Regions from separate parts of the Kitasatospora sp. NBC_01246 genome, predicted to be linked through region 1. Evidence: riboswitches for the same ligand, from Rfam matches in the RefSeq annotation. Region 1 holds a riboswitch; each other region holds the start of a gene.

Region 1 (7,149 bases):
CCTCAAGGTGTTCGTCTACGACTGCCCGGACGACGAGGGCGTGCGCCACATCGGCCACGTCATCAACCCCGTCCTGGAGGAGCTGCCGGCCGGCAGCAAGCGGGTGCTGGACGACGGCAACGAGGGCTGCCTGTCGGTGCCGACCGCGTACGCCGAGCTGCCCCGGCCGGACTACGCCGCGGTGACCGGCCAGGACAAGGACGGCAACCCGATCCGGGTCGAGGGCACCGGCTTCTTCGCCCGCTGCCTGCAGCACGAGACCGACCACCTGTACGGGTTCCTCTACATCGACAAGCTGTCGAAGCGGGACCGCAAGGACGCGCTGCGGCAGATGGCCGAGGGCACGCCGCGGTACGCGACGGTGTCGAACGGCTGACGTGTCACGGAAGGGCCGGTGCGCGCGCACCGGCCCTTCCGCACGGGTGCCTACCGCGGCACGAACAGCCACTCCGGGCCGTAGGTGAAGCGGGGGGCGGCGGGCAGCTTGACGCCGTTGATCTGCTGGGCGGTCCGGCGCATCTGGCCCATCTGCCCGATCGCCGGGCCGATCGAGTCGGGGCCGGCGTCGCCCCAGGCGCCTTCGAGGGCGTACAGCATGTCGCTGTAGTGCTGGTTGAAGGTCGCCAGGAGGGTGGCGGTGGGCTGGTCGGGCTCGTTGCCGGGGCTGTTGGCCCAGCCGCCCAGGGGGACCCGGGCGACCGGGGAGGTGTCCGGCAGCGGGACCTCCGGGCCGGTGAACCCGTACTTCTTCGTCCCCTCGTCGAGGACGAGCTTGCGGCCCTCGGCGATCTCCTTGAAGGCGTAGTAGTGGGCGAGTTCGCCCGGGGCACCGGGGAAGGGGTTCTCCGGCGAGGCGTCCGTGCCCTCGCCCTGCGACTGGATGACGTGGATGGCGGCCAGCACGTCGTCGATGGTGTTCATCGGGACGATGTCGTTGCCGGCGCCGTGGCTCGACCCGAGCGGGAAGCTCACCTGCCGCTGCCCGGTGAGCAGGTGGGCGAAGGTGGGGAAGACGTTCGCGATCCGCTGGTAGAAGGCGCCGATGGTGTTGCCGTCGGCGGCGAAGGCGAGCGGGTGCTCGGGCTTCTCGATGTCGGCGAACAGGCCCGCCGAATCGCGGGTCAGCCCGCTCAGGTAGACCTCCAGGCCGGGGTTGACGCCGCCGGGGAGCTCACCGGGGTACTTGGGGACGGTGAGCGGGTCGGTGAGGACGACCGTGCCGCCGATGCTGGTGAGCATGTTGCAGACCAGGCCGAAGTGCGACATCTCGTCGAAGACGATCTCGCGGATGGTGTGGCGCACCGGCTTGGAGTTGTCGGGGTCGGTGATCGACCAGAGCGCGGTGGCGTAGGGCGGGATGGTGGACAGCTCCAGCATGATCGCCCGCTGGAGCGCGTCCTTGAGTTCCTGCTCCGTCCAGTCCTCCTCCGCCATGCTCATGAGCTGGACGATGGCGTCGCTCCGGTAGTCGAGGATTCCGGTCGGCACGGTGGGCCCCTTTCGTTCGGCTGTGGCCGGACCGTAGCGGGGGACGGCACCGTCCGTATGCGTGCCGTTCCGGTGGGGCCCGGCGGTTTCATTCGGACGAGCGAACGACGCCGCCCCGCCCGGTGCGAACACCGGGCGGGGCGGCGGCTGTTGGTCGGGCCCCCGGAGGAGCGGGACCGGGCGGGCCGGGCGGGCCTAGAAGTCGTCGTCGAAGGAGACCGAGCCCTCGACGGCGACCTGGTACGCGGAGACCCGGCGCTCGAAGAAGTTGGTCAGCTCCTGGACGTTCTGCAGCTCCATGAACCCGAAGGGGTTGGTGGAGCCGTAGCGGATCGGCAGGCCGAGGCGGGCGAGCCGCTGGTCGGCCACCGCCTGCAGGTACTCGCGCATGGACTCGGTGTTCATGCCCGGCAGGCCCTCGCCGCAGAGGTCACGGGCGAACTGGAGCTCGGCCTCGACGGCCTCCTCCAGCATCTCGGTGACCTGCTGGGCCATCTTCTCGTCGAAGAGGTCGGGCTCCTCCTCGCGGACGGTGTCCACCACCGACATCGCGAAGTCCATGTGCATGGACTCGTCCCGGAACACCCAGTTGGTGCCGGTGGCGAGGCCGTGCAGCAGGCCGCGGCTGCGGAACCAGTACACGTACGCGAAGGCGCCGTAGAAGAACAGGCCCTCGACGCAGGCCGCGAAGCAGATCAGGTTGAGGAGGAACGCGCGGCGGTCGTCCTTGCTCCGCAGCGAGTCGATGTGGTCGACCGCGTTCATGTACTTGAAGCAGAACTGGGCCTTCTGGTGGATGGAGGGGATGTTCTCCACCGCGGCGAAGGCCGCGTTGCGGTCCTCGGGATCGGGCAGGTAGGTGTCGAGCAGCGTCAGGTAGAACTGGACGTGCACGGCCTCCTCGAACAGCTGCCGGGACAGGTAGAGCCGGGCCTCGGGGGAGTTGATGTGCTTGTAGAGGCTCAGCACCACGTTGTTGGAGACGATCGAGTCACCGGTGGCGAAGAAGGCGACCAGCCGGCCGATCATGTGCCGCTCGCCGTCGCTCAGCTTGGCGAGGTCGGCGACGTCGGAGTGCAGGTCCACCTCCTCGACGGTCCAGGTGTTCTTGATCGCGTCCCGGTAGCGGTCGTAGAACGACGGGTACCGCATCGGCCGCAGGGTCAGCTCGAAGCCGGGGTCGAGCAGCATCTTCTCGCGGTCGGGACGGGCTTCGGGGGTGGTGCTCACTGGCAGGCCTCGCAGGACTCGGGGTTCTCCAGGGAGCAGGCCAGCGCGGCCTCCTCCTCCGGGCTGAGGGTCGGGGACGCCACCGGCACCGGCGCGGCGGCGCGGGCGGTGCCCGAGGCGGCCTGGGCGATCCGGGTGGCGGGCCGCGACCGCAGGTAGTAGGTGGTCTTCAGACCGACCTTCCACGCGTACGCGTACATCGAGCTCAGCTTGCCGATGGTGGGCGCCGCCATGAAGAGGTTCAGCGACTGGCTCTGGTCGATGTACGGCATCCGGGCGGCGGCCAGGTCGATCAGCGCGCGCTGGGGCAGCTCCCAGGCCGTGCGGTACAGCGAACGGACCTCGGCGGGCAGCCAGTTGAGGTCCTGGACGGAGCCGTTGGCGTCGCGCAGCGCGTCCCGGGTCTGCTGGTCCCAGACGCCGAGCTCCTTCAGCTCGCGCACCAGGTACGGGTTGACCTGGAGGAACTCGCCGGAGAGGGTCTCGCGCTTGAACAGGTTGGAGACCTGCGGCTCGATGCACTCGTACACACCGGCGATCGAGGCGATCGTGGCGGTGGGGGCGATGGCGAGCAGCAGCGAGTTGCGCAGACCGGTCTCGGCGATCCGGGCGCGCAGCGCCTCCCAGCGGCCGGCCCACTGCGGCGCGGCCGAACCGAAGTGGTCGATGTGCAGCTCGCCGCGGGCGGCGCGGGTCTCGCCGTAGGCCTCGTGGCGGCCCAGCTGCTCGGCCAGGTCGGCGGAACGCTCGTACGCGGTGAGCATGATGCGCTCGGCGATGAGGGTGGAGAGGGCCTTCGCCTCGGCGGAGTCGAAGTCCAGGCGGAGCTGGAAGAAGACGTCCTGGAGGCCCATCACGCCGAGGCCGACCGGGCGCCAGCGCGAGTTGGACGCGCCGGCCTCGGGGGTCGGGTAGAAGTTGATGTCCACCACGCGGTCGAGGAAGGTGACGGCGGTGCGGACGGTGGCGTCCAGGCGGTCCCAGTCCATCGCGTTCAGCAGGTCGGCGGCGGTGGCACCGGGGGCGACGTGGGCGCCGAGGTTGACCGAGCCGAGGTTGCAGACGGCGGTCTCGGAGTCGTCCGTGACCTCCAGGATCTCGGTGCAGAGGTTGGAGCTGTGCACCGTGCGGCCGGGCAGCGCGGTCTGGTTCGCGGCGCGGTTGGAGGCGTCCTTGAAGGTCATCCAGCCGTTGCCGGTCTGCGCCAGGGTGCGCATCATCCGGGAGTAGAGGGTCTGCGCCGGGATGGTGCGGACGGCCTTGCCGGCCTGCTCGGCCTTCAGGTACGCCTCGTCGAACTCGGCGCCCCAGAGGTCGACCAGCTCGGGCACGTCGGCGGGGGAGAACAGCGACCAGTCGGCGTTCGCGTTGACGCGGCGCATGAACTCGTCCGGGATCCAGTGCGCCAGGTTGAGGTTGTGGGTGCGGCGCGCCTCCTCACCGGTGTTGTCGCGCAGCTCCAGGAACTCCTCGATGTCCGCGTGCCAGGTCTCCAGGTAGACGCAGGCCGCGCCCTTGCGGCGGCCGCCCTGGTTGACCGCGGCGACCGAGGAGTCGAGGGTGCGCAGGAACGGGACGATGCCGTTGGACTTGCCGTTGGTGCCCCGGATCAGGCTGCCGCGCGAGCGGATCCGCGAGTAGGACAGGCCGATGCCGCCGGCGTGCTTGGAGAGGCGGGCGATCTGGGCGTACCGGGAGTAGATCGAGTCCAGGTTGTCCAGCGGCGAGTCCAGCAGGTAGCAGCTCGACATCTGCGGGTGCTTGGTGCCGGAGTTGAAGAGCGTCGGCGAGGAGGTCAGGTACTCCAGCCGGCTCATCAGGCCGTACAGCTCGGAGACCTCGCGCACCGACTGCTCGTTGTCGCCGACCGCCAGACCACAGGCGACGCGGAGCAGGAACTGCTGCGGGGTCTCGACGACCTTGCGGGTGATCGGGTGGCGCAGCAGGTACCGGGACTGCACGGTGCGCAGGCCGAAGTACTCGAAGCGGCCGTCGCCCTCGGGGTCGATCAGCGCGTTCAGGGCGGTGGCGTGCTTGGCGACGAAGTCGGCGGTGGAGTCGCCGATCAGGCCCTCGGCGTGGCCGACCGCGATCGAGTCCGAGAAGGTGACCGAACCCTGGCTCACCGCCTCGTCGACGATCTCCAGCGCGAGCAGTCGCGCGGCGAGCTTCGAGTACTGCGGGTCCTCGGCGATCATCGACGCTGCGGCGTCCACGGCCAGCCCGCGCAGCTCGGCGAAGTCCGAGCCGGCGTGGCGGCCGCGCAGCGCGGCGGCGGCGACATGGCCGGGGTCCACCTGGGGGAGGTCGGCGCTGCGGTCGGTCAGCAGCCGAAGCAGTGCGCCACCGGGGTCGGACACCGTCGGGTCGACGGGGGCGGAGCTGGAACCCTGGGCGGGCAGGGTGACTGAGGCAGCGGTGGTCAAGGCGCTCTCTCCTGGCGGCGATCGGCGTCGGCGGTGGCTCGGGCCGGACCGTTCGGGGCAGGGGAGCACGGCGCGCCGGCCCGGAGGCGGCGCGCGACGGTGGCATCCCCGGCCCGCCCGCGAGGCCCGGAAGTGGTGCTGGTGCGAAAGGCCTCTGCGGGGAGGCCAGGCGGCACGCCGTCGGCAGGTATTCGGACTCGCGGGCTCTGTCGGAGCCGCCCGCACACCGCTGCGGGGCAGTCCCGGACTCGCACCGGGTTCCCCTGCGTCGACAGCAGGGATGAGCATACATCTAGTGGTGTCCGCTCGATGCGACCCCACATGTTGTGCGGCGTCGCGTGTCGACGTGATCGCAGGTGGTACCGGTGAGAGGCCTTTCCCGGGCTGTTCCGGGGCCGTTCCGGGGCTGCGGCCGGCCCCCGGCCGCCCGCTGCGGGGGCCTGCGCCGGGGGCCGCCGCAGGGTCGCTCCAGGGCCTTCGCGGACCGCGGCGCAGGGCGTCGCCGGGACTGCCCGGGGCCCGGCCGGTGTTCGGATTCGGAAACGGATCGGCCACCGGGCAGGCCCGCCGTCAGGGGCATGCCCTACGATCTCGGCTCATGAGGGAGCGGAGCCAGCGGGTCGTCGACACCGACGTGATTCGCGGAGCGGCCGCCGAAGGCAGTGAGGGGGGCGCATGAGCGACGGAACGGGCACGCCCGGGGAGTGGAGCGGCCGACCCGGCTCGCCGGGGCAGCAGCCGCCCCCTCCCGCCGGGCCGGGTGGCGCGCAGAACCAGCAGCCGGGCACGCCCGGACAGCCGCCGCAGGGCCCGCCGCCCGCGCCGTACCCCGGCGCGCCGCAGCCGGTGCCGCCGGCCCCGGGCGGGTTCGGTCCGCCGCCCGCCTCGTACGGGCCGCCGGTGCCCGCGCCGCAGCCGGTCCAGCCGCCGGTGCCGTCCGTGCCGCAGCCGCCGCAGCAGGTCCAGCCGCCCGTGCCGCAGCAGGTCCAGCAGCCGCAGCCGGTCCCGCAGCAGCCGGCGCCGGTGCAGCCGCAGCCCCAGCCCCCGGTGCACCAGCAGCATGTCCAGCCGCAGCCGCAGCCGCAGCCGCAGCCGCAGCCGCCGCAGCACCAGTGGCAGCCGCAGCCGCACCCCCAGCCCGTGCCGCAGCACGCCGAGCCGGACTGGGCCGCCCTCGCGGACCGGAACGAGGCGGAGGCCAAGCGCAAGGGCCGGACGCGGATCATCGGCGGTGTGGTCGCCCTCCTGGTGGTCGGCGGCCTGGTCGCCGGCGGCCTGCTGTTCCTGAACAAGGGCGACGACAAGAAGCCGGTCGCGGATCCCACCGGCGCCGCCACGGCGGCCACCCAGCCGCCGGTGCCCACGGCGTCCGGCAAGGCGTCCCCGACGGCCACCCCGAGCGCCACGCCCGAGGACCCGTCGAAGCCGCTCTGGGAGGCGACCACCGACCCGGCTCCGCAGGACGCGGCGGCGCTCTTCTCGGCGCTCACCGTGACGGTCAACGGCGCCACCTGGAACCGCACCGTGGTCTCGCTCGACTCGCCCTGCTGGGACGGCAACTCCACGGTCGGCGGCCTCGGCAAGGTCCTCGGTGACCAGGGCTGCCGCCAGGTGCTCCGGGCCACCTACGTCTCCGGCGACAGCGCGGTGACGGTCGGCGTCGCGGTCTTCGACCACAAGCAGCAGGCCGAGACCGCGGTGAAGAACTACGTCGGCCACCTCAAGGGCGCCGCGGCCCCCGGCTCGCCGGCGTTCTGCACCACCCCCGGCTGCACCAACACCAAGGGCACCCTGGGCCGGTACGGCTTCTTCACCGTCGAGGGCTCCGCCAAGGGCGGCAACACCGCGGACGCCGCCGCGACCGCGGCCGCCGCGGGCTTCGACGAGCACGTGAAGAACCAGCTCCTCCAGCGCACCAAGGCGGCGGGCGGCGCACCGGCCGCCACCCCGGCGGGCTGACGGTCCGCCCGGTTCGGCCCGGTTCCGGCCGGGCCCGCCCCGGTTC
Region 2 (7,149 bases), 1.1 Mb from region 1:
CTCTTTCAGCAGGGAAGAAGCGCAAGTGACGGTACCTGCAGAAGAAGCACCGGCTAACTACGTGCCAGCAGCCGCGGTAATACGTAGGGTGCGAGCGTTGTCCGGAATTATTGGGCGTAAAGAGCTCGTAGGCGGCCTGTCGCGTCGGATGTGAAAGCCCGGGGCTCAACCCCGGGTCTGCATTCGATACGGGCAGGCTAGAGTGTGGTAGGGGAGATCGGAATTCCTGGTGTAGCGGTGAAATGCGCAGATATCAGGAGGAACACCGGTGGCGAAGGCGGATCTCTGGGCCATTACTGACGCTGAGGAGCGAAAGCGTGGGGAGCGAACAGGATTAGATACCCTGGTAGTCCACGCCGTAAACGTTGGGAACTAGGTGTTGGCGACATTCCACGTCGTCGGTGCCGCAGCTAACGCATTAAGTTCCCCGCCTGGGGAGTACGGCCGCAAGGCTAAAACTCAAAGGAATTGACGGGGGCCCGCACAAGCAGCGGAGCATGTGGCTTAATTCGACGCAACGCGAAGAACCTTACCAAGGCTTGACATATACCGGAAACGGCTAGAGATAGTCGCCCCCTTGTGGTCGGTATACAGGTGGTGCATGGTTGTCGTCAGCTCGTGTCGTGAGATGTTGGGTTAAGTCCCGCAACGAGCGCAACCCTTGTTCTGTGTTGCCAGCATGCCTTTCGGGGTGATGGGGACTCACAGGAGACTGCCGGGGTCAACTCGGAGGAAGGTGGGGACGACGTCAAATCATCATGCCCCTTATGTCTTGGGCTGCACACGTGCTACAATGGTCGGTACAAAGGGCTGCGATGCCGCGAGGCGGAGCGAATCCCAAAAAGCCGGCCTCAGTTCGGATTGGGGTCTGCAACTCGACCCCATGAAGTTGGAGTTGCTAGTAATCGCAGATCAGCATGCTGCGGTGAATACGTTCCCGGGCCTTGTACACACCGCCCGTCACGTCACGAAAGTCGGTAACACCCGAAGCCGGTGGCCTAACCCGTAAGGGGAGGAGCCGTCGAAGGTGGGACCAGCGATTGGGACGAAGTCGTAACAAGGTAGCCGTACCGGAAGGTGCGGCTGGATCACCTCCTTTCTAAGGAGCACATGGCCGCTTGCAGGCGAATGTTCTGCACGGTCGCTCATGGGTGGAACGTTGACTATTCGGCACGTAGTGAGAGCACTTGCTAGTACTGCCTTCGGGCGTGGAACGCTGGTTGTGATTACTCCGTGTCGGGCACGTTGTTGGGTCCTGAGGGAACGGCCGTAAGGCTGTTGCTTCAGAGATGCCGGTCTCACTTGAGGCAGCCTGTAGGGGTTGTCGATGGTGGGTGACTGGTCGTTGTTTGAGAACTGCACAGTGGACGCGAGCATCTGTGGCCAAGTTTTTAAGGGCGCACGGTGGATGCCTTGGCACCAGGAACCGATGAAGGACGTGGGAGGCCACGATAGTCCCCGGGGAGCCGTCAACCAGGCTTTGATCCGGGGGTTTCCGAATGGGGAAACCCGGCAGTCGTCATGGGCTGTCACCCATACCTGAACACATAGGGTATGTGGAGGGAACGCGGGGAAGTGAAACATCTCAGTACCCGCAGGAAGAGAAAACAACCGTGATTCCGGGAGTAGTGGCGAGCGAAACCGGATGAGGCTAAACCGCGATGGTGTGAGACCCGGCAGGGGTTGCCATCGCGGGGTCGTGGGATTCTTCTTGATCGGTCTGCCGGCCGGTCGACGAGTCAGAAACCGTATGGGTAGTCGAAGGACATGCGAAAGGTCCGGCGTAGAGGGTAAGACCCCCGTAGACGAAATCTGTACGGCTCGTTTGGAGAACACCCAAGTAGCACGGGGCCCGAGAAATCCCGTGTGAATCTGGCGGGACCACCCGCTAAGCCTAAATATTCCCTGGTGACCGATAGCGGATAGTACCGTGAGGGAATGGTGAAAAGTACCGCGGGAGCGGAGTGAAATAGTACCTGAAACCGTGTGCCTACAAGCCGTGGGAGCGTCGTTCATCAGCTTGCTGATGGGCCGTGACTGCGTGCCTTTTGAAGAATGAGCCTGCGAGTTTGCGGTGTGTAGCGAGGTTAACCCGTGTGGGGTAGCCGTAGCGAAAGCGAGTCCGAATAGGGCGTTTGAGTTGCATGCCCAAGACCCGAAGCGGAGTGATCTAGCCATGGGCAGGTTGAAGCGGAGGTAAGACTTCGTGGAGGACCGAACCCACCAGGGTTGAAAACCTGGGGGATGACCTGTGGTTAGGGGTGAAAGGCCAATCAAACTCCGTGATAGCTGGTTCTCCCCGAAATGCATTTAGGTGCAGCGTCACGTGTTTCTTGCCGGAGGTAGAGCACTGGATAGGCGATGGGCCTCACCGGGTTACTGACCTTAGCCAAACTCCGAATGCCGGTAAGTGAGAGCGTGGCAGTGAGACTGTGGGGGATAAGCTCCATGGTCGAGAGGGAAACAGCCCAGAACACCGACTAAGGTCCCTAAGCGTGTGCTAAGTGGGAAAGGATGTGGAGTCGCAGAGACAACCAGGAGGTTGGCTTAGAAGCAGCCACCCTTGAAAGAGTGCGTAATAGCTCACTGGTCAAGTGATTCCGCGCCGACAATGTAGCGGGGCTCAAGCACATCACCGAAGTCGTGTCATTGCAGCATATAGGGCCAACGCCTGCTGTGATGGGTAGGGGAGCGTCGTGTGCCGGGTGAAGCGGCGGTGGAAACCAGTTGTGGACGGTACACGAGTGAGAATGCAGGCATGAGTAGCGATACAAGAGTGAGAAACTCTTGCGCCGATTGACCAAGGGTTCCTGGGTCAAGCTGATCTGCCCAGGGTAAGTCGGGACCTAAGGCGAGGCCGACAGGCGTAGTCGATGGACAACGGGTTGATATTCCCGTACCCGCTTTGAAGCGCCAACGTCGAACCAGGTGATGCTAAAGCCGTGAAGCCGGCCCGGAGTCTTCGGACAAAGGGACGTGGTGGAGCCGCTGATCCAAGTCTGTAGTAGGTGAGCGATGGGGTGACGCAGGAAGGTAGTCCAGCCCGGGCGGTGGTTGTCCCGGGGTAAGGGTGTAGGCCGAGTGATAGGCAAATCCGTCACTCATTAAGGCTGAGACCTGATGCCGAGCCGATTGTGGTGAAGTGGATGATCCTATGCTGTCGAGAAAAGCCTCTAGCGAGTTTCATGGCGGCCCGTACCCCAAACCGACTCAGGTGGTCAGGTAGAGAATACCGAGGCGTTCGGGTGAACTATGGTTAAGGAACTCGGCAAAATGCCCCCGTAACTTCGGGAGAAGGGGGGCCATTCCTGGTGATGAGTCTTGCACTCTGAGCTGGGGGTGGCCGCAGAGACCAGCGAGAAGCGACTGTTTACTAAAAACACAGGTCCGTGCGAAGCCGTAAGGCGATGTATACGGACTGACGCCTGCCCGGTGCTGGAACGTTAAGGGGACCGGTTAGCTTGGATTCGTCCGGGCGAAGCTGAGAACTTAAGCGCCAGTAAACGGCGGTGGTAACTATAACCATCCTAAGGTAGCGAAATTCCTTGTCGGGTAAGTTCCGACCTGCACGAATGGCGTAACGACTTCTCGACTGTCTCAACCATAGGCCCGGTGAAATTGCATTACGAGTAAAGATGCTCGTTTCGCGCAGCAGGACGGAAAGACCCCGGGACCTTTACTATAGCTTGATATTGGTGTTCGGTTCGGCTTGTGTAGGATAGGTGGGAGACTTTGAAGCAGCAACGCCAGTTGTTGTGGAGTCGTCGTTGAAATACCACTCTGGTCGTGCTGGATGTCTAACCTGGGTCCGTGATCCGGATCAGGGACAGTGTCTGGTGGGTAGTTTAACTGGGGCGGTTGCCTCCTAAAGAGTAACGGAGGCGCCCAAAGGTTCCCTCAGCCTGGTTGGCAATCAGGTGTTGAGTGTAAGTGCACAAGGGAGCTTGACTGTGAGACTGACGGGTCGAGCAGGGACGAAAGTCGGGACTAGTGATCCGGCGGTGGCTTGTGGAAGCGCCGTCGCTCAACGGATAAAAGGTACCCCGGGGATAACAGGCTGATCTTCCCCAAGAGTCCATATCGACGGGATGGTTTGGCACCTCGATGTCGGCTCGTCGCATCCTGGGGCTGGAGTAGGTCCCAAGGGTTGGGCTGTTCGCCCATTAAAGCGGTACGCGAGCTGGGTTTAGAACGTCGTGAGACAGTTCGGTCCCTATCCGCTGTGCGCGTAGGAGTGTTGAGAAGGGCTGTCCCTAGTACGAGAGGACCGGGACGGACGAACCTCTGGTGTGCCAGTTGTCCTGCCAAGGGCATGGCTGGTTGGCTACGTTCGGGAGGGATAACCGCTGAAAGCATCTAAGCGGGAAGCCTGCTTCGAGATGAGCACTCCCACCTCCTTGAGAGGGTAAGGCTCCCAGTAGACGACTGGGTTGATAGGCCGGATATGGAAGCCTCGTAAGGGGTGGAGTTGACCGGTACTAATAGGCCGAGGGCTTGTCCTCAGTTGCTCGCGTCCACTGTGTTGTTCTGAAACAACGACCCCCATGACATGGCCTGTCGTGGGTGCGGTGATAAGTTTCATAGTGTTTCGGTGGTCATAGCGTGAGGGAAACGCCCGGTTACATTCCGAACCCGGAAGCTAAGCCTCACAGCGCCGATGGTACTGCAGGGGGGACCCTGTGGGAGAGTAGGACGCCGCCGAACAATCATTCCAAAGAACCCCCCGGTCCGTAAGGATCGGGGGGTTCTTTGCGTTTCCGGAGAAAGACGCCACCAGCCAGGTGCCGACGCGGCCGGCCCAACTGCGGCCTCCCCCCGGGCTCGACCACGGAGCGTCACAGCAGGAGGTCCGTCGCCCGTAGGGCTGCCCGGACCGGCGCGGCGGCACCCTGGAACTACTAGGACGCCCGACTAAATGGTCGTGAACAAGGCCCGCAGTGCAGGGAAGCCGGTGTGAATCCGGCACGGTCCCGCCACTGTGACCGGGGAGTGCGTTGTCGCAGTGCCAGTCACTGGTGCCCAGCCGGGAAGACCGGGCGGCGCGCAGTGATCCGGGAGCAGGCCTGTGATGATCCGTGGCGGAGACGGCCGGTTTCGTCGCGGCGGCCTCGGCGGCCTTGGCGGTGCGCGACGCCGAGGTGGTGGTCACCGTGCTACCGGCCGGCCACCACCTGCTGGCGGCCTACGCGGACCTGCTGCCCGCCGCCCGCCCGGGCACGCTCTTCGTCGACTGCTCCACCGTCGACGTGGGCGATGCCCGGTCCGCCCACGAGCTCGCGGACGGCCCGGGCACCGGGCGATCGGCGCGCCGGTCTCCGGCGGCGTGCCCGGCGCGACCGCCGGGAGCCTCAACTTCATGGTGGGCGCCGCGGCGGCGGACCTCGCCGCCGCCGGACCGGTGCCGCCGGCGATGGGCGCCAAGGTCGTGCACTGCGGCCCCTCGGGCGCCGGGCAGGCTGCGAAGATCTGCAACGACATGATCCTCGGGATCTCGATGATCGCGGTCAGCGAGGCGTGCGTGCTGGGGAGAGCCTCGGACTCAGCCACCAGGCGCTGTTCGACGTCGCCTAGACCGCCTCCGGCCAGTGTGGGGCGCTGACCGGCAACTGCCCCGTCCCCGGCCCGGTGCCGGCCAGCCCCGCCAACCGTGACGACCGGGCCGGCTTCGCCGCCGCGTTGATGGCCAAGGAGCTCGGACTGGCCGCCGGAGCGGTCAAGGCCGCCGGCCTGTCGGTGGAACTCGGCCTGAGGGCAGCGGAGTTGTATGCGGACTTCGCCGCCGCCGAGGGTGCGGGGCTGGACTTCTCGGCCATCATCACGACCCTCCGGGAGGGGGGCGAGCAGACCCGTCGGTGAATACCGGCCGACCGGCCGGGGCCGCCTCGCGAATGGCCCCGGCCGGTCGGCCCCGGGAAATGCCCGGGAGTGCCGGGAAGCCGACCGGCGGGTCGGCCCGGAATCCCGCCACCGGTTCGAGCCACGTATTCCCCTCACGGATACCCGGCACGGATACCCGGCACTACGCCGGAGGAATGTACCCGTGGTGTTGCCGGAGATGAATTCGCCGTGACGAATTCCGGTCCGCCGGGAATTCGACCGGCCGGCCGGTCCCGGTATCCGGGGGTTCTTCCGGCCCGCCGCGGGCCGGGCCGGAAGAACCCCTGGGTGGTGCCGGACCGCGGAGCTACGCGGGAACGGCCCCGGCGGGCCGGGTGAGGCCGTCGAAGCCCGCCGGATCGGTACCGAGACCGGCCGGTGCCACCCAGTCGAACGGCCGGTAGACCGCCGGGCCCAGGCCCAGGCTCTCGGCGACCGTCTCCCGCAGCCGGTTCGAGGTGAACCCGCCGATGACGTTCATCTGGGCGTCCCGGTAGAGGCGCTCCACCTCGTGGCCCCGGGTGACGCCGGCCGCGCCGTGGATCTGCACGGCGCGGGCGGCGACCTCGACGGCCATCTCGGTGGCGTAGATCTTGAGCATGGCGATCGCCTCCCGGGCCGACCGGCCGGCGGCGAGCTCGGTCACCGCCCGGCGGGCCAGCACCCGGGCGGCGTCGATCTGGGCCCGGGATTCGGCGAGCTGGGTCTGCACGCCCTCCATGTGCGCCAGGGGCCGCCCGAAGGAGACCCGCTCACCCGCGTACCGGACCGAGGCGTCCAGTGCGGACTCGGCGATGGCGATGGCCGAGACGGAGATCAGCAGCCAGCCCCAGGCCATCAGTTCGGCCAGCTCACCGGCCAGTTCGCCGAACGGCACGGGCACCACGTCGGCCTCGGAGACGGTGGCCTCGGTGAAGACGATGCCGCCCCAGGGCATGCCGCGCAGGCCCATCCGCGGCGTCTCGTAGCGGCGGACGCCGGGCTGGTTCAGGTCCACGAAGGCGAGGCACCAGTCGTGGCCCTCGTCGCCGGGGGCCTTCTGCCGGCGGGCGAGTGTGACGGCCACGTCCGCGTCCGGCGCATTGGTGATCTTGGCCTTCTCGCCGTTGATGACGAACCCCTCGCCGGGGGCTCCGGCCGGCCGGACCGTGGTGGTGTAGGTCCCGGCGTCGCTGCCCGCGGGCGGTTCCACGATGGCGAAGCAGGCCAGCTTCTCGCCGGAGATCAGCGGCTTCAGCAGCCGGTCGTACTCGCTAGGCCGGCTGTAGCGGG
Region 3 (7,149 bases), 780 kb from region 1:
ATCCAGTCCAGGACGGCCGCCACGTCGGAGGGCGCGGCCGGGGTGTCGATCTGCGGCTCGCGGCAGGTGCCGCGGACGGCCGAGACCGCGGAGGCGGCGTGCGGCACGGGCGAGAGGCCCAGCGCGCCGTCGCCGCCGCCGACCCGGCGCTCGTCCAGGCCCCGGCGCAGCAGCTCCAGCAGTTCGCTGTCGGCGACCGGGCCGGCCACCAGGTGGAGGAAGGAGAGCAGCTGCGGCGCCTGGTCGACGGCCTGCCCGGCGAGCACCGCGAACACGCCGCGCAGGGCGGCGGGCGGCACCGGGGCGAGCAGCGTCCAGGCGTCGAACAGGGCGGACCAGCCGCGGACCACGGCCTCGTCGTCGTGCTCCCAGGCGTGCAGGCGCCAGCCGGGGGCGGCGCCGCCGTCCCGGGCCTCGACCAGGCCGACCAGCAGGGCCTGGCCCCAGGCCTTGCCGGCGGCGCCCACCGTCATGGCGAGGGCGCGGCCCGCGTCGCGGGCGTCCTCGGGGAGCAGCTCGCCGCGCTTGTCGACCTCGGCGAGTTCACCGGCCCAGCGGGCGATGCGGACGGCGTCGATCAGCATCCGACGGGCCAGCGGGGCGAGCTCGGCGGGAGCGGGGAAGCCGTCCGGCACCGGGACCCGGCCACGGCCTGGGGCTGGTGCGGGGCCTCGTCGGCGGGGTACGCCGGAGCCGCCCGGCCTGGCGCCGGCGGGGCGGTGGGCAGTTCCGGGGAGACGGGTCACCGTCGCACCGGAGCCGATCGTCGGCGGGAGCTGGGCATCACGGTCGCGCGGATTCCGAGACGTCACGTCGAGCAGTCTTCCCCTTGTACCGGCCTTCTGTCACATCCGATCGGCCCCGACTACCGACAGGTGGTCGCAGGGGGTCGACAAGATCGGGCAACAGAGGCCAAACCGCCTGGCCGGATCTGTGTGACGCGGACACGCCAGCCTGGGGAAAGACGGGGCGGACGGGGTGCGGGAAGGGGCCCGAGGGGCTGTCCGGAACACGGCTAGGACCGCCCGAGACGGGCCTCAGAGCAGCGGGGTGAGCCAGCGCCGCAGGTGCTCCTCGTAGCGGTCGGGGTCGGCGTTCCAGAGGCCGGCGTGCTCGCCGCCGGGGACGGCCTGGAGGCCGACCACGTCGGAGCGGCGGTGGGCCAGCCGGGCGGCGGCCTGCCAGGGGGCCAGCGCGTCGTCGGGCCCGTGCAGGAGGAGCGTGGGCACCCGCAGGTCGGTGCCGTCCGCGAGGCGGGCGAAGTCGGCCAGATCCACGCCGGCCCGGCCCTCGGCCGCGAGCGCGCCCAGCTCGGCGGCGGCGCCCCGGTAGCCGGCCCGGGCGGCGCCCCGGCGGGCGGTGGCCGACCAGTCGAGCACGGGCGAGTCCAGCACCAGGCCGCTGATCGAGGAGGCCCAGGCGGAGCGGGCCGCGGTCTGCAGGACCATGGTCGCGCCGAGCGACCAGCCGTACAGGATGACCCGCCCGGCGCCGCTGTCCAGGGCCAGCCGCAGGGCCGCCTCGACGTCGCGCCACTCGGTCTCGCCGAAGTGGCCGAGGCCGTCCGGGGAGGCCGGCGCGCCCTCGTCGCCGCGGTAGGTGACGGCCAGGACGGGCAGCGCGAGCCGGTGCAGGACGGGCATCACCGGGAGGGTCTGCTGCCGGTCGGCGCCGGGGCCGTGCACCAGGATCACCCAGGTGCCCCGCTTGCCGTCCAGCCGCCAGGCGGGCAGCGCGCCCAGCTCGCCCTGGACGGCGGTCTCGGTGTACGGCAGGCCGAGGGCGCTGGTCGGGTCGCCGAGGTGGACGCGGGGCGTGAAGCGGACCGCGGTACCGGGGGCCAGGGTGCCGCGATCGGCGCGGACCAGCCGGCGGGTGACGCCCCGCTCGTCGGCGTGCAGGATCTCGCCGACCACCGCGTGCCCCCCGTCGCCCCACTCGACGGCCCAGCGGCCGGGGCGGGCGCTCTCGGCGCTGCGGGTGAAGGTGGCCCGTCCGGCGGCGAGGGTCAGCACCACGACGGGGCCGGCGGCCCGCTCACGGCCGACCGCCGGGCGGACCATCCGCTCGGAGGCCCTCCGGCCGATCAGCAGCACGGCGGCCCCGGTGCCGACGGCGGCGGCCGCCACGGCGGCTGCGGTTCCCCAACGCATATCGCTCCCCGCTCTGTTGGTCGCGGACTGGGCAGTCTGCCCACCAGTCCACTCGCGGGGGCGCCACCCGGCCACCGGACGCGGCCGTCCGGGTCACGGCGGCGCGGGTCTTGGCCGGGTCACGGCGGCGCGGGTCTTGGCCGGGTCACGGCGGCGCGGGTCTTGGCCGGGTCACGGCGGCGGGGGTCTTGGCCGGGTCACGGCGGCGGGGGTCTTGGCCGGGTCACGGCGGCACGGGAACCGGCTGCGGGAAGCGGCGGCGCGGTTCTCGGCCCTCTGGTCACGGCGGCGCGGGAAGCGGCAGAGGGAGGGCAGGGAGGGGAGGCGCCGCGCGGGGGCGGCGCGGTACCGGCCCCGTCAGACCGGGATCTCGGTCTCCAGCCGCTCCAGCAGCTCCCAGAACCGCTCGCCGAGCGGCCGGGCCGCCGCCGCGCGGGTGTCCGCCGCCGGGGCCGGGGAGCCCCAGCTGCCGACGCCCCAGTGGGAGGTGACCTGGTACTCGCTCTGCAGCGCCGTCAGCACGGCGGTGAGGTCGCCCTCGTGCACCGGCACGATCCGGCCGATCGGCCGGAGCTGCGCCTGCCAGCGGCCGTCCACGCACTGCCGCAGCCGCCGGTCCAGCTCCTGCGCCCGGCCGGTCACCGCGACCAGCTCGCGCAGGGTCGTGCCGAGCACCTGGGCCAGCGCGTGGGTCTGCTCCTGGTCGCCGTCCCACTGACCGGTCGCCTCGGCCCGCTGGTAGCGGTCCAGTGCGAGGCCGATCCGGTGGGCCGCGCTCTCCTGGTTGAGCTCCCGGGCGACCCGGAAGTCCCGCAGCCGGGCCGGGCGGACGCCCATCAGCTGGGCCGGCGGGCACCAGAGCGCCCGGGCCAGGGCGATGAACTCGTCCTCGGCGGGGCGCAGCTCGCCGCTCTCCCAGCCGAGCACGTGGGAGGGCAGCAGCCGGACGCCGTGCGCGGCCATGCCCTCGACCACCTGCTCGGGGGTCAGCCCGAGGCCGGCGCGGTGCGCGCGGGCGGCCGCGGGCGAGAAGGGCACCGGGGGCACGGCGGGTGGCTGTCTGCGTCGCATGGCCCGACGGTAGGGGGCGGTCCGGCCGCCCCCCAGCCGCCGAACACACGAAGCGGACCCGGAGGCTCCTCTGGGTGACTGGACGATCGCACAGGCTGTCATGCCCCTGCGGGGGGTGCCGATCGGAGGTAGCGACGGGGTCGGGCGGCCCGGCTCCGCTGTGACCAACCCCTCCGTGACCTTGGTTGACGCACGGTTCGGCCGCGTGATGGGATCCTTCAGCCAAACGGAGGCATGCAGAGGAAGCCGGTGCGAGTCCGGCGCGGTCCCGCCACTGTCACCGGGGAGCACACTCGGAGTCCCTCCTCCGCCGGCCACGGCGCCGGAGGGGGCCCATCGCGGCGGGCCGTCAGAAGCCGCCGCCGGGCCCGGGGGTGCGTTCGACCCGGAAGCCAGGAGACTCTCGCCCCCGGTACGTCGATCCAGGGCGCGGACCCTGAGTGAGGACACGCACGCGATGCAGGCTGCCCCGACCTTCCGAGCCCTCTGCTGTCCACCGTGCGCCCGCTGACCCGCGCCGCCGCCTTCACCCTGGGGGCCGCGGCCGGGTACCTCGCCGACGCCCGCTTCGCCGACCCGCGCCTCGGCCACCCGGTGGCCGTCTTCGGCGGTGCGGCCGGCCGGCTGGAGCGGCGGATCTGGCGGGACGACCGCGCCGTCGGAACGGCTTTCACGGCGCTCTGCGTGGGCACCGTCGCGGCCGGCGCGCTGGCGGCCGACCGCACCCTGGGCCGCCGGCCGCTCGGGCGGGCCGCGCTGGCCGCCGCCGCGACCTGGACGGTGCTCGGCGGCACCTCGCTCACCCGCGAGGCCCGCACGATCGGACGCTCGCTCGCCGCGCACGACCTCGCGGCGGCGCGGCAGCGGCTGCCGCACCTGTGCGGGCGGGACCCGAGCGCCCTCGACGAGGGGCAGATCGCCCGCGCGGTGGTCGAGTCGGTCGCCGAGAACACCGCCGACGCCGTGGTCAACGCACTCGTCTGGGGCGCCCTCGCGGGCACGCCCGGGCTGCTGGCGTTCCGCGCGGTCAACACCCTGGACGCGATGGTCGGCCACCGCTCGCCGCGCCACGCCCGGTTCGGCTGGGCCTCGGCGCGGCTGGACGACGTGGCGGGCTGGCCGGGCGCGCGGCTGACCGCGCTGCTGACCGTCGCCGCCGCGCCCGAGCCCCGGACGGCCTGGCGGGTCTGGCGCCGGGACGGCTCCGCCCACCCCAGCCCCAACGCGGGCCAGGCCGAGTCGGCCTTCGCCGGCGCCGTCGGCGTGCGGCTCGGCGGCACCCTGCGGTACGGCGCCCGGGTCGAGCACCGGCCGGTACTGGGCGGCGAGCTGCGACCGGTGACGGTGGACGACATCGAGCGCGCCTGCCGGCTCTCCCGCCGGGTGGGACTGCTCGCACTGGGTACGACCGTCGCCGGGCACGCCGTCGTGCAGGCACTCAAGGCGGGGACGAGAAGGGGGAGCGCATGAGCAACGCACTGCTGGTCGCCGGGACGACCTCGGACGCCGGCAAGAGCGTGGTCACCGCGGGCATCTGCCGCTGGCTGGCCCGTCAGGGCGTCGCCGTGGCGCCGTTCAAGGCGCAGAACATGTCGCTGAACTCCTTCGTCACCGCCGACGGTGCCGAGATCGGCCGCGCCCAGGCGATGCAGGCCCAGGCGGCCCGGGTGGAGCCCGAGGCGGCGATGAACCCGGTGCTGCTGAAGCCCGGCGCGGACGGCCGCAGCCAGGTGGTGCTGCTCGGCCGGGCGGTCGCCGAGGTCGGCGCGCTGGACTACCGCGACCGCAAGCCCGTCCTGCTGGAGCGAGCGCTGGAGTGCCTGGCCGACCTGCGCCGGCGCTACGACGTGGTGGTCTGCGAGGGCGCCGGATCGCCCGCCGAGATCAACCTGCGGGACCGGGACATCGCCAACATGGGCCTGGCCACCGCCGCCGGCCTGCCGGTCGTGGTGGTCGGCGACATCGACCGCGGCGGCGTGTTCGCCGCGATGTACGGGACGCTGGCGCTGCTGTCGGAGCAGGACCAGCGCCATGTGGCGGGCTGGTTCGTCAACAAGTTCCGCGGCGACGCGCGGCTACTGGCGCCCGGGCTGGAGATGCTGCGCGAGCTGACCGGCCGTCCGGTGCTGGGCACCCTGCCGATGCTGTCCGGGCTCTGGCTGGACGCCGAGGACTCCCTGGACCTGACCACCGTGGTGGACCGCGCCGAGGGGCGCGGGCCGCTCGGAGCCGACGTGCTGCGGGTGGCCGTGGTGCGCTTCCCCCGGTTGTCCAACTTCACCGACGTGGACGCACTAGCCCAGGAACCCGGGGTGCTGGTCCGCTGGGCCACCCGGCCCGAGGAGCTGGCCGACGCCGACCTGGTGATCCTGCCCGGCACCCGGGCCACCGTGGCCGACCTGGCCTGGCTGCGCGAGCGCGGCCTGGAGCCGGCCCTCAGGGCCCGGGCCGCGCTCGGGCTGCCGGTCCTCGGCGTCTGCGGCGGCTACCAGATGCTCGCGCGCGCCATCCACGACGAGGTCGAGTCGAAGGCCGGTGCCGTCGACGGCCTCGGGCTGCTCCCGACGCACGTCCGGTTCGGCGCCGAGAAGGTGCTCGGCCGACCGGTCGGCGAGGCCTACGGGCAGCCGGTCCAGGGGTACGAGATCCACCACGGGATCGTCACCGTGGAGGGCGGAGAGCCGTTCCTGGACGGCTGCCGGGTGGGGGCGGTCTGGGGCACGACCTGGCACGGCGCGCTGGAGAACGACGGCTTCCGGCGCGCGCTGCTGCGCGAGGTCGCCGCTCTGTCGGGCCGGGCGTTCGTGCCCGCGCCGGACACCTCGTTCGCCGAGGCGCGCGAGGCCCGGCTGGACCGGCTGGGCGACCTGATCGAGGAGCACGCGGACACCGACGCGCTGTGGAAGCTGATCGAGGGCGGGGTGCCGGCCGCGGGTTCGCTGCCGTTCCTGCCGCCCGGGGCCCCCTTGGAGAATCATGAGTGACGTCCGCTACCCCTTCACCGCGATCGTCGGAATGGCCGACCTGCGGCTCGGGCTGCTGCTCAACGCGGTCTCCCCGGCCGTCGGCGGCGTGCTGGTACGGGGTGAGAAGGGCACCGCCAAGTCGACCATGGTGCGGGCGCTGGCCGGTCTGCTCCCGTCCATCGCCGCCGTCGACGGCTGCCGTTTCGCCTGCGACCCGGCCGCGCCGGACCCGGCCTGCCCGGACGGCGCGCACGACGGCGCCGACGAGACCCACCGCCCGGCCCGGCTGGTCGAGCTGCCGGTCGGCGTCTCCGAGGACCGGATCGTCGGCTCGCTGGACCTGGAGCGCGCGCTGGCCGAGGGCGTGAAGGCGTACGAGCCGGGCCTGCTGGCCCGGGCGCACCGGGGCGTGCTCTACATCGACGAGGTCAACCTGCTCCAGGACCACGTGGTGGACCTGCTGCTGGACGCGGCCGCGATGGGCCGCTCCTACGTGGAGCGCGAGGGCGTCTCGGTGCGCCACGCGGCGCGGTTCCTGCTGGTCGGCACGATGAACCCGGAGGAGGGCGAGCTGCGCCCGCAGCTGCTCGACCGGTTCGGCCTGACCGTGGAGATCGCCGCCACCCGGGAGCCGGCCGAGCGCGCCGAGGTGGTCCGCCGCCGGCTGGCGTACGACGCCGACCCGGCCGGGTTCGCCGCGCGGTTCGCCGAGGACGAGCGCGCGCTCGCCGGGCGGATCACCGCGGCCCGGGAGCTGCTGCCCGAGGTGGAGCTGACCGACACGGCGCTGCGCCAGATCACCGCCGTCTGCGCCGCCTTCGAGGTGGACGGGCTGCGCGCGGACATCGTGATGGCCCGCACCGCCGTCGCGCTGGCCGCCTGGGCGGGCCGGACGCAGGTGCTGGAGGAGGACGTCCGCAAGGCCGCGCAGCTGGCCCTGCCGCACCGCCGCCGGCGCA

Evidence for each region. A riboswitch is a leader RNA that binds a small molecule or an ion and turns the genes downstream of it on or off. The one in region 1 is predicted to bind cobalamin.
Region 2: another riboswitch for cobalamin. It lies ahead of OG618_RS27820 (NAD(P)-binding domain-containing protein); the one in region 1 lies ahead of OG618_RS23600 (ribonucleoside-diphosphate reductase subunit alpha).
Region 3: another riboswitch for cobalamin. It lies ahead of OG618_RS26760 (cobalamin biosynthesis protein); the one in region 1 lies ahead of OG618_RS23600 (ribonucleoside-diphosphate reductase subunit alpha).

What each region holds. Positions count from the first base shown of each region.
Region 1 covers NZ_CP108484.1:5,403,721-5,410,869, forward strand. Annotated here, with positions in the region: gene def (peptide deformylase) at 1-376, shown strand, start outside; gene OG618_RS23590 (ferritin-like domain-containing protein) at 427-1,488, opposite strand; gene OG618_RS23595 (ribonucleotide-diphosphate reductase subunit beta) at 1,684-2,679, opposite strand; gene OG618_RS23600 (ribonucleoside-diphosphate reductase subunit alpha) at 2,715-5,120, opposite strand; cobalamin riboswitch at 5,310-5,436, opposite strand; gene OG618_RS23605 (hypothetical protein) at 5,820-7,103, shown strand.
Region 2 covers NZ_CP108484.1:6,549,829-6,556,977, forward strand. Annotated here, with positions in the region: rRNA gene OG618_RS27805 (16S ribosomal RNA) at 1-1,099, shown strand, start outside; rRNA gene OG618_RS27810 (23S ribosomal RNA) at 1,382-4,502, shown strand; rRNA gene rrf (5S ribosomal RNA) at 4,588-4,704, shown strand; cobalamin riboswitch at 4,942-5,065, shown strand; partial or broken gene OG618_RS27820 (NAD(P)-binding domain-containing protein) at 5,079-5,856, shown strand; gene OG618_RS27825 (acyl-CoA dehydrogenase family protein) at 6,185-7,149, opposite strand, start outside.
Region 3 covers NZ_CP108484.1:6,181,748-6,188,896, reverse strand. Annotated here, with positions in the region: gene OG618_RS26775 (hypothetical protein) at 1-635, opposite strand, end outside; gene OG618_RS26770 (alpha/beta hydrolase family protein) at 1,038-2,153, opposite strand; gene OG618_RS26765 (helix-turn-helix domain-containing protein) at 2,511-3,224, opposite strand; cobalamin riboswitch at 3,437-3,629, shown strand; gene OG618_RS26760 (cobalamin biosynthesis protein) at 3,723-4,694, shown strand; gene OG618_RS26755 (cobyric acid synthase) at 4,691-6,208, shown strand; gene OG618_RS26750 (putative cobaltochelatase) at 6,201-7,149, shown strand, end outside.